DNA from 3 places in the Pseudomonas sp. 910_23 genome. Region 3 is predicted to be linked to each of the others. Evidence: predicted binding sites of a transcription regulator. Region 3 holds the regulator's gene; each other region holds the start of a gene.
What was found. Region 3 encodes FliA, which starts transcription of late flagellar genes. Its sites were predicted from a motif close to CTAAAGTTTNNNNNNNNNNNGCCGNTAA; they were not measured.

Region 1 (6,010 bases), on a different contig from region 3:
TCAAGGCTTACCCAAAGATCACTCGCCAACGTATTTGTGGTCACAGCGATATCGCTCCGGGGCGCAAGACCGACCCGGGCCCCGCTTTTGATTGGGCGCGCTTTCTCGGCGCCCTGCAGGATGGAGGACACGAACAATGAGTTTCCTGGTGTTGGTGCTGGCGGTGTGGATCGAGAAGTTCTCGGCCTTGCGCCTGCGGTTGCAGCGCGACGGTGGATGGCTGCGTGAGCTGGCCAAGCTGGAGTCGAGCCCGCGCATGGGCAAGCGACCCTGGCTGATCCTGACGCTACTGGTGCTGCTGCCGGTAGCGTTGCTGGCGCTGTTGTTGTTGGTACTGGAGCCGGTGGCCTATGGCCTGTTGGCGTTACCGGTGCACATGCTGGTGGTTATCTATAGCCTGGGCCGTGGTGATTTATTGGCAGGGCTGGGGCCGTTCCGTGATGCCTGGCGACGTGGCGACCTGCAAGCTGCAGAGCATGTGGCCGAGCGCGACCTGAAGCTTGGCGCCGACAGTGGCGAGCAATTGCTGGAGCGGGTCCAGGGCTATCTGTTGTGGCAGGCGTACCAGAGCTTTTTTGCGGTGATTTTCTGGTATTTCCTGCTGGGCCCGGTGGCGGCTTTGGCCTACCGGCTGTTGGCGCTGGCCAGCGAACATAGCCAGAATCCCTTGGTGGCCGAACGTGCCGCGCAGTTGCGTCACGCGTTTGACTGGTTGCCGGTACGCCTGTTGGCGGCGAGCTTTGCTTTGGTGGGCAACTTTGTCGGGGTCAGTCGGGTGATGCTCCACGAACTGCTGAGCTGGGACATCAGCGCGGCGCAGTTGATGGAAAAGGTCGGGCTGGCCGCGGCTGAAATCCCTCCTCCAGTGGTGGGGGCTGACGGCATCAATAGCCTGGATCGGTTGTGGGAGCTGCTGCTGCGTGCGGCGGTGTTGTGGTATGCCGGGTTTGCCATCTGGACTGTATTGCCCTGAATACTGTGGGAGGTGGGCTTGTCCCCGATGACCACCGGGATCTACACCTCTTGTGGGAGGGGGCTTGCTCCCGATGGCGGCCTCCGGGCCGACCAGGGTGCTGGATCAGACCGAGTACATATCCATTCCTGCGGTAACGGCCACGGTTGGTTCCGCTTTTACAGCGGGTCACTTTGGAAAAGAGCCCCAAAGTAACCAAAGGGCTCTTGCCCCACCACTCGGCACCTCGCTTAGGCTCGGTGTGCCCGTAATCCGCCAGTGATTTGGGGGGCCGCCGCCACGCGCCATCCATGGCGCGGGGCGGCTAAACCGGCATCCCTGCCGGTTTACCCCCCAAATCCCTGTCGAATTCCGGCCAGCGTGGTTTGACGGGGCGCTTAAGATCAAGATCAAAAGCAGATCAAGATCAAGAGCGGCTCGCTTCGCATCGTGGTTACGGGGGCAAGCCCTCCTACATGTGCTCTCCGGATCTGCCGTTAACCTTACGTTACAAAACTTCCCTTCGAATTGAGCTATACAGACAGAGCGCCAAATAGTGGCTATCTGCCGCCGCCCTGCGCCTCAATAACAATAAAAGAAGGGGAGGTCACCTGTGATGAGCTTGCTCTATCCTGCCGTTGCGCTGATGAACCGCCTGAGCTTCGGCATGAAGTTCAGCCTGATCAGCGTGCTGTTTCTGCTGCCGATGCTGGCGACCAACTATTACCTGGTGCGTGACTCGTGGCGCGAATTCCAGGGCACCCGTGTCGAACTGCAAAGTCTCGACCTGCTTGGCAGCAGCCTGGCATTGCGTCGTGAGTTGGAAACGCTCAACAACCAGGTGCAGATCAACGTCATTCTCGGGCAGTCCGGCAAGGCGGCTGATCTTGAAGCGCAGATCACTGCCCTGGAGCAAGGTGTGCTGGAGCGGTTGCAGGGGTTGCACGCCATGGCGACGCAGCCCGAGCAAGTCGAGGTTTTTGAAAACAAGCGCGACGAGCTGATCGCCGCGTTCAAGGCGCAGCAACAGGAAACCTCGTTGCTCAACAAAGCGGCGTTGATCGGCAAGTTACTCAACCAGGCCCAGATGCTTAGCCAAATTATCGCCAGCCAAGCCGGCTTGAGCCGTGATGTGCAGAGTGACCTGCGCCAACTCAGCGACCTGGTCACTGCGGTCACCCCACAGGTCACCCAACTACTCGGTGAGGGCCGCGCGATGGGCGCGTATTCCCTGGGCCAGGGCTTTATCAATTCCTCCTCCAGTACGCGCTTTGACGAGTTACTGCAGCAGGTGGAAAAGCTCCAGGGCGAATACGGCTTGAAGCTGCAGGACGCGCTGGGCGCCAGCAACGCCGCGCATGCAGCACTCGATAGCTTGGCGCAAGCCAGCCAGGCCAGCCTCAAGCAAGGCAGTGAGTTGTTCGAAGAACAGGTGGTGATGGCCGAGACCCTGGATACACCTTGGCAAGGTTTTTACGACGGCGTCAGTCAACTGATGGCCAAGACCTATCAACTCGATGACGCCACCTTAGCGTTCATCGGCCAGCAACTGGAGCAGCGTCTGACGCAAAACCGCCTGCACATGGTGTTGCTGGTCGCGGCCCTGGTGGCGGTATTTGCGCTGATCTTCTACTTGTATGCAGGTTTCTTTGTCTCCACCCGCACTACCTTGCGCAGCCTGGGGGCGATGATGGACAAAGTCGCGGCCGGTGACATGACGGTCACTTTCGTCGCCCACAGCCGCGACGAGCTGGGAGACCTGGGCCAAGTATTCAATGGCACCGTGGCCAAGATCCACGACCTGATTGAGCGCGTCGGGCATACGGTCAGCCAGGTCGAGTTGCAGGCCAGCCAGGTACAGACGGTTTCGGCACAGAGTAACCAGGCGGTTTCCGGCCAACGCAGCCAGATCGAACAAGTGGCAACGGCGATGAACCAGATGTCTGCCACCGCGCAGGAGGTAGCGCGCAGCGCGGCGGCGGCGGTCAACAGTGCACAGAGCGTCAATGATGAAACCGTCAGCGGGCGGGCGCTGGTGCAATCTCAACAAAGCGGAATCGCACGCCTGGCTTTGGAGATCGATGAGTCGGTGCGGGTGATCAATCAGTTGGCGGCCGATAGCCAGTCCATCAGCAGCGTATTGGAGGTGATCAAGAGCATCGCCGAGCAAACCAATTTGCTGGCGCTCAACGCGGCCATCGAAGCTGCGCGTGCCGGTGAGCAAGGACGCGGTTTTGCCGTAGTGGCCGATGAGGTGCGCACCCTGGCCCGGCGTACCCAGCATTCCACCGGAGAAATTGAACAAATGATCAGCCGCTTGCACAGCGGCGTCGGCGCAGCGGTAAAGGCGATGGGCAGTAGCCATGAAATGGCGAGTGGCACGGTAGGGCAGTCGGAAAAGGTCCAGCACGCCCTGGAAAATATCCTCGGTGCCGTAGGCATGATTGTTGACCAGAACCAGCAGATCGCCGCTGCCGTGGAGCAGCAAACGGCGGTCGCTCACGACATCGACCAGAATATTGTCCAAATCAACCGCGCCGGTGAACATGCAGCACAAGGCGCCCAACAGACCGAAGCGGCCAGCCGGCAGTTGTCGGCGCAGGTCATTGAGCTGAAGCAATTGATTGGCGCGTTTCGGGTGTAAGAACTTTCTGTGGGACTGGGCCATGAATCACGTGGCATTTGTCCTGATTTGCCGGGCTGTGTTTTATCGCGACGTGAATGGGTGAGAATTTGTTTCATCAGTCACGGTCACGAGGGGATACGACGATGGCCGCTGCAATCGGCATCAAAGGGCATTGTGCCCAGTGCAACATGACGTTTGAACTCAAGCCTTGGCAACTGAACGCCATCGCCATGGAAGTACCGTTTGACTGTGCGTACTGCCACTCGGGCCTGCAGTTGTGCTGCCACAAGCAGTTGCGTCAGTTTCGCGCCCTGGACCAGTGGGCGCTGGTCCGGCCCGGCATGATCATGCTGACGTGCGCGACCTTGCTGATGGCGTTGTTCGCAGAGTGGTTGGGGCTGCTCAGCGTGATCGGGCAGTTGAACATTTCGCTGGTCGCGGTGTTGATTCATCTGCTGGTCGTGCGCTATGCCCGTTATCGGCAAAGGATGACCTTGAACTTGCAGGTCATCAGCCCGCTACCAGTTGAACAGCTCGCACGCATTGCGTGTGCTCGTCTCACCCAGCAATAAAGGGCTGATGCCCATACGCTCAGCCAGGGCGGTGCAGATAGCCGGCAGGTGCTGCGGGCTATTGCGCTGGTTGGGATACATGGCCGGGGCCATGTCCGGCGAATCGGTTTCCAGTACCACGGCTTCAAGGGGCAATTGTGCCAGTACCTTGTGCATGCGCAGGGCCTGGGGCCAAGTGGCGGCGCCGCCCAGACCGAGTTTGAAACCCAGTTTGATGTACTCGCGGGCCTCTTCAATGCTGCCGGCGAACGCATGAATGATCCCGCCCCTCGGTAGACGGATGCGCTTGAGCGTGGCAATCACGACGGCGTGGCTGCGGCGTACATGCAGCAAGGCGGGGAGTTGGAAATCCGCCGCGAGTTTCAGCTGGGCTTCGAACAGGCTTTGCTGGCGCTCGCGATCCAGGTGCTCAAGGAAGTAATCCAGACCGATTTCGCCCACGGCGCAGAGTTGCCGATGGCCGTGCAAGCGCGTCAACCAGTCACCCAGCTCCAGCAGGTCGGCAGGGCGATGCTCATCGAGATACACCGGGTGCAAACCAAAGGCAGCGAACAAACCGTCGTCCTGCTGCACCAGATCCCACAGCCGCTGCCAGTTTTTCTGATACACCCCCAGTACCACCAGACGCCGTATCCCGAGTTCACGGCTATGGGCGAGGACTTGCGGGCGGTCGTGATCGAAGTCCGCAAAGTCCAGGTGGGTGTGGGTGTCGATCAGCTCCACGTTCAGGCCTCGTGAATGCGCTGCTTGAACGTGCGGCCAATCGCATGCACGCCCGGTTGGTACTGCTCTTCTTCGATGGCCGCCAGGGCCAGGCGCAGGGCTGTCTCGGCGATCAGTTGATGTTGCTGGGCCATGGCGTTGACTGGCAGCGGCAGGAAGTCCAACAGTTGGGTGTCGCCAAAGGTGCCCAGGCGTAGCGGCCGCGACCGGAGCGGGAAGTCATGCAGCGCATCGAACACGCCTTGCAGCAGCACGTAGGAGGTAGTCACCAGTGCGTCAGGCAAATGCCCCAGGCGCTGCAGCAGTTGCTCCATCAGCTGTCGGCCACAGTCACGGCTGAAGGCTTCGCCCTGTTCGATGATCACTTCGCCGGTGAAGTCTTGCAGCGCTTCACGAAAACCCGCAGTACGTTCCTGGCTGATGCTCAGCTCGGGACGTGCGCCGATCAGCGCGATTTGCTTGGGCAGCGGTTGTAGCAGGCTGCTGGTGAGTTGCTGACAGGCCTGGTGATCATCGCTGACCACTGAGCAGAACTGGTCAGGCTCCATCACCCGGTCGATGGCAATCACCGGCAACCCCTTGGCTTGCAAGTCGCGATAGCTGTCATCGCTGGCCGGCAGGCAACTGGCGACGAACAACGCATCGCAACGCCGCGCACGGAACAGTTGCAGCAGTTGGCGTTCGCTGTCGGCTTCGTCATCGGAGCTGGCAATCAGCAACTGATAGCCCCGTGCCCGGGCGCCTTGCTCCAACAGCTTGGCAATGCGTGCGTAGCTGGGGTTTTCCAGGTCTGGCAGGATGAACCCCAGGGTGCGCGTATGCCGGCTGCGCAGCCCGGCGGCTTGAGGGTTGGGAGTAAAACCATGGGCCTGGACCACGGCACGCACACGCTCAACGGTTGCGTTGCTGATGCGCTGTTGTTCGGCCTTGCCATTGATGACATAGCTGGCGGTGGTCACGGACACACCGGCCAGACGTGCAATATCACTGAGTTTCAAACCGGGATTTCCTTGTTTTTTAGAGCGTGCCCCGACATTTTGTCCAATCGTAACCGATTCCAGCCCACGACCAATGTCCCACGACAGGTGCCGAGTGGTGCTTCAAGCTTGCGCAATTAACGCGTAATCTGCCATAAAT
Region 2 (6,010 bases), on a different contig from region 3:
GAAAGCAGGCCGCCAAACAGGGACAGAATCAAAACAGCACCAAGACGCATCATGGGGATGTCCACCTTTGCTGCGTAAGAACCGGCATGTCGAATAAAAGTCCAGGTATCGGATCCCTATCTGCATAACCTCTGCATAACCTGGGCCACAAACGAAAAAACTCCGTACTCCGCTCGCGTTCAGGCGATCAGAATACAGAGTTTAGGCGCCCGGCTTCAGAATGAAACCGGGCAACGGCTTAATTTACACAAGCCTTACGCCGCGGCGAACAACTGCTGGTTGATCCGCACGTTGGCGTCGCTCAACGCTTTGCTGCGCGCTTCATCACCGTAGGCCAGCCCTTCAGCGCGGACGATTTCAATATTGGTGATGCCGAGAAAACCGAACAGCAGTTTCAAGTAGCCTTCATGGGCAGCGCCAGATGCCTGATCCGCGTGCAAGCCACCGGCCGTGGACACGATAATCACCTTCTTGTTACCGCACAGGCCTTCAGGGCCGGCTTCGGTGTAGCGGAAGGTCTGGCCGGCAACCGCGATGCGATCAATCCAGGCTTTCAACTGGGTGGGAATAGTGAAGTTGTACATCGGTGCGCCTACCACTATGGCATCGGCGGCGAGGAATTCAGCCAGCGACGATGCACTCAGTTCCGCCTCGTGCTTTTGCGCGGCATCGCGCAGTTCGGCCGCAGTGCCCAGTGCACCCAGGGTAGCGCCGGAGAAGTGGTTGATGCCTTCGCTGGCCAGGTCACGGTAAGTCACTTGCACACCCGGTTCAGCCGCTTGCCATGCCTTGACCACACCGGCACTGAGTTGGCGGGAAGCCGAGTTGTCGCCGAGGATGCTGGAATCGATATGCAATAGTTTCATGGTGGATCTCCGAGGTGGGATCGACAGGGGCGATCAGATGGTGGTGATGCTACGCATGAAACCAATAGTCGATAAGCCATCTGAAATGCGATAGTTTGTCCTACTGACAGGACAATAGGCCGACCATGCAAGACCTCAACGATCTCTACTATTTCGCCAAAGTCGTCGAAGCCGGCGGTTTCGCCGCGGCGGGCCGGCTGCTGGGGATTCCCAAGTCCAGGCTGTCACGGCGCATTGCCGAGCTTGAAGAGCGCCTGGGAGCGCGCCTGCTGCAACGCACTACCCGACAACTGACCCTGACTGCCGTGGGCGAACGTTACCTGCGCCATTGCCAGGCCATGTTGCTGGAAGCGGAGATGGCCGACGAGGCGGTGGCCAGCATGTCCAGCGAGCCGCGTGGACGCCTGCGGGTCACGTGCCCGGTGGGTCTGGCCCAGCAGATCCTGCCGGAACTGGTGGCTGGCTTTCTTGCGGCGCACCCGTTGGTGCAACTGGACATGACCCTGGTCAATCGCCGCGTCGATCTGGTCGCCGAAGGCATTGATGTGGCCCTGCGTGTGCGCGAACTGGGTGATGAAGACCCGCTGCTGGTGACCAAGCGCCTGCGCCAGGCCCAGACAGTGCTGGTCGCCAGCCCGGCATTGATGCGCGAGCGGCAGGTCCTCGCCCTTGAAGACCTCAAGCAACTGCCCATACTCGGCGCACTAGAAGCCGACCGCATGGTGCACCAGCGGATTATCGACCCCCAGGGCAACCTTCACGATCTGGTGATGGAGGCCCGCCTGGGCATCGATGACTTCATCGTGCGCAAGGCCAGCGCCATCATGGGCCTGGGCTTTACGGTGCTGCCGATGATGTATTGCGAAGAGGAACTGGCCAGCGGCCGCCTGGTGCAATTGCTGCCGCAATGGTCATTGCCGGGCGGCTGGTTGCAAGCCGTATACCCGCATCGGCGTGGCGTGCTGCCGGCGATCCGCGCGTGGATCGACTACCTGGAAGAAGGCTTCAAAGGCTGTGGAGATCGATTGCTATGAGCATGACCGAAGCACAAGTGGCCGCGTTCTGCCTGACCCTGCCCGGTGCGCGGGAAGATTATAAATGGGGCGGCGTGCGGGTGTTCTCGATTGCCGGCAACAAGATGTTCGCCCTGCAGAACCTGCGCGGCGACTCGCTGGCGTTCAAGGTCGACAAGGAACTGTTCCTGGGCCACGTCGACCGCCCCGGCATCCACCCCGCACCGTATCTGGCGCGGGCGCAGTGGATCATCATGAATACGCCCTACCCGCTGGGCGCCGATGAGCTGCGTGGCTTGTTGCAGCGCTCTCACCAACTGGTGGTCAGCAAACTGCCCAAGCGCACGCAGATCGGCTTGTTGCTAGAGGATTGAAAGCAGCGTACCGCCCAGGAACAGCTGGTCCAGCCAAAACACCTGATGCAGCAACACAATCACCCAGAACAGCACCTGGTAAGACACCTTGCGCGTCTTGTGCCGGAACACCTGCTGGGCAATCAGCGCACCCGGCCAACCGCCTGCCAGCTCGACAGCGTGCAGAATGTTTTCCGGGATGCGCCGGCCCTCGGTCTGCGCCTTGCGCTTGTCGCTCCAGTACAGGAAGAACGCCACCACACTGACCACGCCATACGCCGCCAGCGGGATCACCGTCTCGCCGCGATACCACAGCACCGCTGAACCCAACAGTGGCGCGGCGCATAACAACACAAAGATCAGCGCCTTCAGGCGTGGATGCTGGATGCTCATGGCTTGACCGCAGTCCAGTCGATCCAGCCGAATTGCCAGGTCGCCAGGATGACCAGGCCGAAGGCAATCCGGTACCAGGCAAAGACCGCGTAGCTGTGGCTGGCGATGAACTTGAGCAAGCCCTTGACCGCGATCATGGCGAAAATGAACGAGGTGACAAAACCTATGGCGAATACCGGGAAGTCCGCCGGCTGGAACAGGTCGCGGTACTTGTAGCCCGAGTAAACCGCTGCCCCGACCATGGTCGGCATGGCTAGGAAGAACGAAAACTCGGTGGCCGTCTTGCGCGACAGGCCGAACAACAGGCCGCCGATGATCGTCGCACCGGAACGCGAAGTGCCCGGAATCATTGCCAGGCACTGGGCCAGGCCGACCTTGAGGGCGTCTTTCCAGGTAATGTCATCCACCGTTTCAGCACGCACCGCATGTTGGCGCTGTTCGGCCCACAACATGATCACCCCACCGACCACCAGGGCACTGGCGACGGTGATCGGGTTGAACAGGTAATGCTTGATCAGGTCGGCAAAAATCACCCCGAGTACCACCGCCGGCAATACGGCGATGATCAGGTTGACCGTGAAACGCCGGGCCTTGGGCTGGGTCGGCAGGCCGATGACCACATCGAGGATCTTGCGGCGAAACTCCCAGACCACCGCCAGGATCGCGCCCAGCTGGATAATGATATTGAAAGCTTCGAAACGCTCGCCGCCGAAATTGATCAGGTCGGCGACGATGATCTGGTGCCCGGTGCTGGAGATCGGCAGGAACTCCGTCAGCCCCTCGACGATGCCGAGAATCAATGCCTGTATGGCGGTCCAAAAATCCATGCTCTCTCCAAAGGTCATGCGCGTGGCATGCCTCTTAGTCTTTTTTAAAGTTCACTGACGACGAGCGCACTCAAGCGCCCGCGGTTGATTCTCAACGCCGGTCTGCAAAAATTCCGTGAAAAATCAGGCAGTACTCAGGTTTTTCGATTCCGGGCCGAAAGCCTATCAGACACGCCGGAAATCTCGAAGCAGCACCACAATTATAAAGAGCATGGAGTGACAGGACGATGAACAGTTTGCGCAGCATGTCGATCAGCCGCCGCCTTTGGCTGATCCTGATAGTCGCCGTGTTGATGCTGCTGGCCTTGGGGCTGCTGATGCTGAACCAGATCCACGGCGACCTCTACCAGGCCAAGCGCCAGCAGACCCAGCACGTGGTGCAAACCGCTAGCGGCGTGCTCGGGTATTACCAGAACCTGGAGAAAACCGGGGTACTGACCCGTGACGCCGCGCAGCAGCAAGCCCTGAGCGCGGTGCGTGGCCTGCGCTACGACCACGATGACTACTTCTGGATCAACGACCTCACCCCCGTGATGATCATGCACGCGGCCAACCCCAAGCTCGATGGCCAGAACCTCTCGGCGATTCGTGACCCGGATGGTTTCGCCGTGTTCAATGAGTTCGTGATTATGGCCAAGGCCAAGGGCGCCGGGATCGTCAACTATCGCTGGCCGAAACCGGGCGCCGACGCACCGGTGGAGAAAACCTCCTATATCCAGCTGTTCGAACCCTGGGGCTGGATTATCGGCTCCGGCGTGTACGTCGATGATGTGCAGGCCGAGTTCAAGACCCAGGTATGGAAAGCCTCGGCAATCGGCCTGGGCATTGCGCTGATGATGGCCGTGCTGGTGGTGCTGATCGCCCGCAGTATCGTGCAGCCATTGCAGGCGGCAGTGAACGCGATGGGCAATATTGCCAGCGGTGAAAGCGACCTGACCCGCAGTCTCGACACCCATGGCAGCGACGAGCTTACCCAGCTGGCCCGCCACTTCAATGGCTTCACCGCCAAGTTGCGCCAGGTGGTCGGCCAATTGCAGGTATGCGCGAACGCTTTGGGCCAGTCATCCACCGAGTTGGGCCACAACGCCAGCCAGGCCCACGACCGCAGCCAGCAGCAGTCGCAGCAGATGGAACTGGTGGCCACCGCCATCAACGAAGTCACTTACGGCGTGCAGGACGTGGCCAAGAATGCCGAGCACGCGGCCAGCGAAATGCGCGATGCCCAAGCCCAGGCGCAACAGGGCCAAGTGAATATCGACGGCAGCTTGCAGCAGATCGATCAGCTCTCCTCCACCATCAACCAGGCTGTGGAGGTGATCCGCACGCTCTCCAGCGAAAGCACGCAGATCGGCGGAGTACTGGAAGTGATCCGTTCCATTGCCGATCAGACCAACTTGCTCGCCCTCAACGCCGCCATCGAAGCTGCCCGCGCCGGGGAGCAAGGCCGTGGCTTTGCGGTGGTTGCCGATGAAGTGCGCTTGCTGGCCCAGCGCACGCAGAAATCCACCGCCGAAATCCAGGTGATGATCGAGCGCCTGCAGGGCCACTCGGAAGCGGCGGTCAAGGTCATCAGCGACAGCCACAGTGCCTCGCAACTGACCATCGAACAGGCCGGCCAGGCCGGAGCCAGCCTCACCGCCATCGGCCAGGCACTGCACAACCTCAACGGGTTGAATGCTTCGATTGCCAGCGCCACCCTGCAACAAGCCCATGTGGTGGAAGACATCAACCAGAACGTCACCCAGGCGGCCGGGCTGTCCCACAGCACGGCGCTGGCGGCGGAACAATCGAGCGTGGCGAGTGCGCAATTGCGGGGCTTGAGTGAACAGCTTGATGGGTTGCTGCGCCAATTCCGAATCTAGCGCCGGGTAAATTGTGGGAGGGGCGGTGCGACGATTCGACTTGCTCCCGATTACGGTGGGTCAGGTGCAAATGAGCTGACTGATCCACCTATATCGGGAGCAAGTCGAATCGTCGCACCGCCCCTCCCACATTTTTGTACGATGTATGCCCATTGCACGCAAGTTTGAAGATCGCTGACCTCTGGGTACAATCACCGCCCTCTCCCACTTCCCAAGGATCCGCCATGTCCGGGCTTGAACTGTTCGCCGCCGCCCTGGGGGTGATCGCTGTCTGGCTGACGGTCAAACAAAACCCTTGGTGCTGGCCCATCGGCCTGGTGATGGTGCTGCTCTACACCTGGGTGTTTTTCGAGGTCAAGCTCTACTCCGACATGCTGCTGCAAGTGGTCTACGCCGCGTTGCAGGTGTATGGCTGGTGGCAATGGACCCGTGCCGGCGAAGTCAAACAGGGCCGTCAGGTCACCAGCCTGCGAGCGCCTGCGATCATGGTCAGCCTGGCCGTAGGCGCCGTCGGCAGCCTGTTGCTCGGCGCCGCCATGGCCCACTGGACCGACGCCGCCCAACCCTGGCTCGACGCCGCCCTCACCGGTTTCAGCCTGGTGGCGCAGATGTGGATGGCGCAAAAGCGCGTGCAGTGCTGGGCGCTGTGGATTGTCGTTGACGTGATTTTTGTCGGCCTGTTTCTCTACAAAGGCC
Region 3 (6,010 bases):
GCATTACCGCCAAAGATCCGGCTTTTGGCCTGGAAGCGGTGTGGATCGAAGTCAGCCAGCGCAGCCAGGCGCAATCGCTGGGTTACACCGTGGTGGATGCCAGCACCGTGGTTGCCACGCACCTCAACCAGATTCTCTACAAGCACTCCCACGAGCTGATCGGTCACGAGGAAGTCCAGCAATTGATGGGCTTGCTGGCCAAATCCTCACCGAAACTGGCCGAAGAGCTGGTGCCGGGTGTCCTGACACTGTCGCAGATGCTCAAGGTGCTGCAAGCGCTGTTGGCCGAGCAGGTGCCGGTGCGTGACATTCGCAGCATTGCCGAGGCCATCGCCAACAATGCCGCCAAGAGTCAAGATACTGCCGCTCTGGTGGCGGCGGTGCGCGTCGGATTGTCCCGTGCAATCGTGCAAAGCATTGTAGGCATTGAGTCCGAGCTGCCTGTGATCACCCTGGAACCCAGGTTGGAACAAATATTGCTCAATAGTATTCAGAAGGCAGGGCAAGGCCAGGAAGAGGGCGTTTTGCTGGAGCCGAGCATGGCTGAAAAGCTGCAGCGTTCGTTGATCGACGCCGCACAGCGCCAGGAAATGCAAGGCAACCCGGTGATCCTGCTGGTGGCCGGCCCGGTTCGGGCGATGTTGTCGCGGTTTGGACGCCTGGCTGTACCGAATTTGCACGTGTTGGCTTACCAGGAAATTCCTGACAATAAGCAAGTGACTATCGTCGCGACAGTTGGGCCCAATGGCTGAGGTAGTGGGTTATGCAAGTTAAGCGTTTTTTCGCCGCCGATATGCGTCAGGCCATGAAACTGGTCCGTGATGAGCTGGGCGCCGATGCCGCGATTATCGGTAACCGTCGTATCGCCGGCGGTGTCGAGCTGACGGCTGCCCTGGATTACACGCCGCAGGCGCTGGCCCCGCGCGTGCCGAACATGGAGCTCGAAGACGAGCTGCGCAAGACCGCCTCGCGCATTGTGTCGGCCCAGGCTGAACTGAGCATGCGCGGTGACAGCGATGCCAGCACCAATCGCCAGTTGTTTGCCGGCTTGCCGCTGACCGCCGCCGAGCCGCTGGTAGAGCCGACATTTGTCGAACCGCCGCGTCCAGCCGCGCCCGCCCCGGCTGCTGCTGTCGACCAGCGTGTGTTCGATTCGATGCGCTTTGAACTCAATGGCCTGCGTGAACTGCTGGAAGTGCAGCTGGGCTCGTTGGCCTGGACGCAACTGCAAGGCAGCAAGCCCCAGCAAGCCAACTTGTGGCGCCGCCTGCAACGCATCGGCTTGTCCGGCCCTTTGTCCCGCGACCTGCTGGCCTTGACCGCCGAAGTCGAAGAGCCGCGTCAGGCCTGGCGCATGTTGCTGGCGCACTTGGCGCGCATGATCGCCACCCCGGAAATCGAACCCCTGGAAGAGGGCGGTGTGATTGCCATGGTCGGCCCCGCCGGCATGGGCAAGACCACTACCCTGGCCAAGCTGGCCGCACGCTACGTACTCAAGTACGGCGCACAGAATATCGCCCTGGTGAGCATGGACAGCTACCGCATCGGCGCCCAGGAGCAGCTCAAGACCCTGGGCCGCATCCTCAATGTGCCGGTGACGCACGTCGACCCGGGCCAGTCCCTGGCCAATGCCCTCGACCCGCTGCTGCGCAAGCGCGTGGTGCTGATCGATACCGCCGGCCTGCAAGCCAGCGACCCGGCCCTGCGTATGCAGCTCGAAAGTCTGGCCGGGCGTGGCATCAAGTCGAAAAACTACCTGGTGCTTGCAACCACCAGCCAGAAACAGGTTCTTACCGCCGCGTACCATAGTTACAAACGCTGCGGTCTGGCCGGCTGCATCCTCACCAAGCTCGACGAAACCGCGAGCCTGGGCGAAGTGTTGAGCCTGGCCATCAGTCATGAATTACCGGTCGCCTACCTGACCGACGGGCCGCGGATCCCTGATGATCTGCATCTGCCGCGCCGTCATCAGTTGGTCAGCCGTGCCGTCAGTGTGCAAATGCAAGAAGAGCCTAGCGAGGAAGCGATGGCCGATATGTTCGCCGACCTTTACCACCACCCGGCAAAACGGGTCGGTTGAGGCAGGATGAACACCGTGAAATGTACCTACATCGATGGTCTGCAAGCGTTTCAAGCGGCCAAGCCATGTAGCCTGCGTCTAAGCAAGACAAGGTAAAGAAATAAAATGGGCAGCATGCATCCCGTACAGGTGATCGCGGTGACCGGCGGCAAAGGTGGCGTCGGCAAAACTAACGTGTCAGTGAATTTGTCCCTGGCCCTGGCAGAGCTTGGCCGTCGCGTCATGCTGCTGGATGCTGATTTGGGCTTGGCGAACGTGGACGTTCTGCTGGGGCTGACACCCAAACATACCCTTGCCGATGTGATCGAGGGCCGCTGTGAGCTGCGCGATGTGCTGCTCCAGGGGCCCGGTGGCATTCGTATTGTGCCGGCTGCCTCGGGCACCCAGAGCATGGTGCACCTGAGCCCCGCGCAACATGCCGGGCTGATCCAGGCCTTCAGTGATATCGGCGACAACCTCGACGTGCTGGTGATCGACACCGCCGCCGGGATCGGCGAATCGGTGGTCAGCTTTGTGCGCGCCGCGCAGGAGGTGCTGCTGGTGGTGTGCGACGAACCCACTTCCATCACCGACGCCTACGCGCTGATCAAACTGCTTAACCGTGACTACGGCATGAACCGCTTTCGCGTGCTGGCCAACATGGCCCAGAGCCCGCAGGAAGGGCGCAACCTGTTCGCCAAGTTGACCAAGGTCACGGATCGCTTCCTCGATGTGGCTTTACAATACGTCGGCGCAGTTCCCTATGACGAGTGTGTGCGCAAGGCCGTGCAAAAGCAGCGTGCGGTCTACGAAGCGTTCCCTCGTTCGAAATGCGCACTGGCGTTCAAGGCCATTGCCCAGAAGGTCGATACCTGGCCGTTGCCCGCCAATCCGCGGGGGCATCTGGAGTTTTTCGTCGAGCGTTTGGTGCATCAGACGAGTGCGGGACCGGTGCTATGACATCCAGCGGCTACAACCTTTACAAAAAGTCGGCACGTGACAGCCAGGGCGAATTGATCGAGCGCTATGCGCCTCTGGTCAAGCGCATTGCCTATCACCTGTTGGCGCGCCTGCCGGCGAGCGTGCAGGTCGAGGACTTGATCCAGGCTGGCATGATCGGCCTGCTTGAAGTGTCGACCAAATACGACGCGAGCAAGGGTGCGAGTTTCGAGACGTATGCGGGTATCCGTATTCGTGGCGCAATGCTCGACGAGGTGCGTAAAGGCGATTGGGCGCCGCGTTCGGTACACCGCAATACCCGCATGGTCAGTGATGCAATTCGTGCAATTGAAGCAAAAACCGGTCGTGACGCTAAAGATCATGAAGTTGCGGCCGAACTCCAATTGAGTCTCGACGATTACTACGGGATTTTGAACGATACCTTGGGCAGCCGCCTGTTCAGTTTCGACGACCTTTTACAGGACGGCGAACACGAAGGGCTGCACGAGGACGGCGCGAGTGCACATCTTGAACCGTCGCGCGATCTGGAAGATGAACGTTTCCAGAAAGCGTTGGCGGACGCGATTGCCAACTTGCCCGAGCGTGAGCGCCTGGTGCTGGCGCTGTACTACGACGAAGAGCTGAACCTCAAGGAAATCGGTGAGGTCCTGGGGGTCAGCGAGTCGCGTGTCAGCCAATTGCATAGCCAGTGCGCAGCCCGCTTGCGGGGGCGATTGGGAGAGTGGCGCGCGCGCTGACAGGCAGTGTGGGGACACTGCAGACGCTACCGCGAAACCGCAGGGTTTTGCGGGTGAGTACCGTGGTGCCCTGGGCAGTCCTTTTTGTGTAACGCCTGTTGATTGAAATGGCGCGTCCAGGTGCTGGGCGCGTTTAAGACTGCTTGGAGGTCGAATTGGACAAGAACATGAAAATCCTCATCGTTGATGACTTCTCAACGATGCGGCGGATCATTAAAAACCTGTTGCGTGACCTTGGGTTCACCAACACGGTCGAGGCGGATGACGGCCTGACGGCGATTCCGATCCTCAACAGCGGGAGCATCGACTTTCTGGTAACCGACTGGAACATGCCGGGTATGACCGGTATCGACCTGCTGCGCCATGTGCGTGCCGATGAAAAACTGCGCAGCCTGCCTGTGCTGATGGTGACCGCCGAAGCCAAGCGTGAACAGATCATCGAAGCCGCCCAAGCCGGGGTCAACGGTTACGTGGTCAAGCCATTCACGGCACTGGCCTTGAAAGAGAAGATCGAGAAAATCTTCGAACGCATCCACGGCTAATGCCATCGCGGGGGAGCTATGGAGCATAACGAAACGTCACAGGGCGACTTTGAGTCGACCCTGAAAAAACATGCTCACCAGTTGGTCGACAGCCTGGAAAAAGGCCAGTTCGCCGATGCGGTGCAGTTGATCCATGAGCTTAACCAGACCCGTGACCGCGGCCTGTACCAGGAAGTGGGCAAGCTCACACGCGAGCTGCACAGTGCAATCGTCAATTTCCAGATTGACCCGCGCATGCCCCAGGCCGAAGAAATTTCCCAGATCACCGATGCCACTGAGCGCCTGTCGTATGTGGTCAGGCTGACCGAGGCCGCTGCCAACCGCACCATGGACCTGGTGGAAAACGCCACGCCTCTGGTCAACGGCATGGCCAGCGAAGCCCAGGCCCTGAGCCTTGACTGGGGCCGCTTCATGCGCCGTGAAGTGGGCGCTGAGGAATTTCGTGAGTTGGCGCGTCGGGTCGACGGTTTCCTGTCGCGCAGCGAGCAAGAGAACCGTACGGTGGCGAGCAACCTCAACGACATTCTGCTGGCCCAGGATTACCAGGACCTCACCGGCCAAGTGATCAAGCGCGTGACCCAGTTGGTCACCGAAGTGGAAAGCAACTTGCTCAAATTGGTGCTGATGGCCGGCCAGGTCGACCGTTTTGCCGGCATCGAACACGACCGCGAAGCGATCCTCTCGGAAAAAGATCCACAAAAACATCTCGCCAAGGGTGAAGGTCCGCAGATTCATGCCGATAAACGTGAAGACGTTATGTCAGGTCAGGATGACGTAGATGACCTGTTATCCAGTTTAGGCTTCTAAGGAGCACACCCATGAGCTTCGGCGCCGATGAAGAAATCCTTCAGGATTTCCTTGTAGAGGCCGGCGAAATTCTAGAGCAACTGTCCGAGCAACTGGTCGAGCTGGAAAGCCGACCGGATGATGCGAACCTGCTCAATGCAATTTTTCGCGGTTTTCACACTGTAAAAGGGGGCGCCGGCTTCCTCCAGCTCCATGAACTGGTGGAGTGCTGCCACATCGCCGAGAACGTGTTCGACATCCTGCGCAAGGGTGAGCGTCACGTTGATTCGGAATTGATGGACGTGATTCTCGAAGCACTGGATGCGGTCAACGGCATGTTCAGCCAGGTGCGTGAACGTGCGCCCATCACGGCGGCTACCCCGGAACTGCTGGCCGCCCTGGCGCGCCTGGCTGAACCGGCTGCTGCTGCGCCGGTTGTGCAAGCGGCGCCTGAGCCGGTGGTAGAAGCCGAGCCGGACGTGACCGACAGCGAGTTCGAACAGCTGCTCGACTCGCTCAATGCGGTCAAGGCCGAGGCTGAAGCGCCGGCTGCACCTGTCGCCACGCCGACCAGCGAAGACATTACCGACGCAGAATTCGAATCCCTGCTCGACCAGTTGCATGGCAAAGGCCAGTTCGCGGCCGATGCCGTGGCCCCTGTGGCGCCGCCGCAAGTGCCGGATGCCAATGCCAGCACCGACATTACCGACGATGAGTTCGAAGCACTGCTCGACCAACTGCATGGCAAAGGCACCTTTGTGGCCGAAGCCCTGCCGGAAGTCGCGGCCACGGCTGCCGCCCCGACCACCAAGGCCGGGCCTGCCGACGACGGGCTGATCTCCGATCACGAGTTCGAAGCGCTGCTGGACGAGTTGCACGGTAAAGGCAAGTTCACCGAAGTGGCCCCGGCTGCCGCCGCAGCGGTC

Region 1: the regulator FliA is predicted to act here: its motif matches at 1,426-1,453, upstream of FW800_RS14950 (methyl-accepting chemotaxis protein).
Region 2: the regulator FliA is predicted to act here: its motif matches at 3,586-3,613, upstream of FW800_RS08380 (methyl-accepting chemotaxis protein).

What each region holds. Positions count from the first base shown of each region.
Region 1 is NZ_VXCZ01000011.1:10,740-16,749, forward strand. Features, by position in the region: gene ampD (1,6-anhydro-N-acetylmuramyl-L-alanine amidase AmpD) at 1-140, shown strand, start outside; gene ampE (regulatory signaling modulator protein AmpE) at 137-973, shown strand; gene FW800_RS14950 (methyl-accepting chemotaxis protein) at 1,566-3,596, shown strand; gene FW800_RS14955 (hypothetical protein) at 3,722-4,150, shown strand; gene FW800_RS14960 (TatD family hydrolase) at 4,097-4,873, opposite strand; gene cra (catabolite repressor/activator) at 4,876-5,871, opposite strand.
Region 2 is NZ_VXCZ01000005.1:272,229-278,238, reverse strand. Features, by position in the region: gene FW800_RS08410 (alpha/beta hydrolase family protein) at 1-53, opposite strand, end outside; gene FW800_RS08405 (FMN-dependent NADH-azoreductase) at 255-866, opposite strand; gene FW800_RS08400 (LysR substrate-binding domain-containing protein) at 992-1,900, shown strand; gene FW800_RS08395 (MmcQ/YjbR family DNA-binding protein) at 1,897-2,253, shown strand; gene FW800_RS08390 (DUF1294 domain-containing protein) at 2,242-2,625, opposite strand; gene FW800_RS08385 (undecaprenyl-diphosphate phosphatase) at 2,622-3,452, opposite strand; gene FW800_RS08380 (methyl-accepting chemotaxis protein) at 3,680-5,314, shown strand; gene pnuC (nicotinamide riboside transporter PnuC) at 5,539-6,010, shown strand, end outside.
Region 3 is NZ_VXCZ01000004.1:74,083-80,092, reverse strand. Features, by position in the region: gene flhA (flagellar biosynthesis protein FlhA) at 1-752, shown strand, start outside; gene flhF (flagellar biosynthesis protein FlhF) at 764-2,080, shown strand; gene fleN (flagellar synthesis regulator FleN) at 2,186-3,019, shown strand; gene fliA (RNA polymerase sigma factor FliA) at 3,016-3,756, shown strand; gene FW800_RS06005 (chemotaxis response regulator CheY) at 3,924-4,298, shown strand; gene FW800_RS06000 (protein phosphatase CheZ) at 4,317-5,105, shown strand; gene FW800_RS05995 (chemotaxis protein CheA) at 5,117-6,010, shown strand, end outside.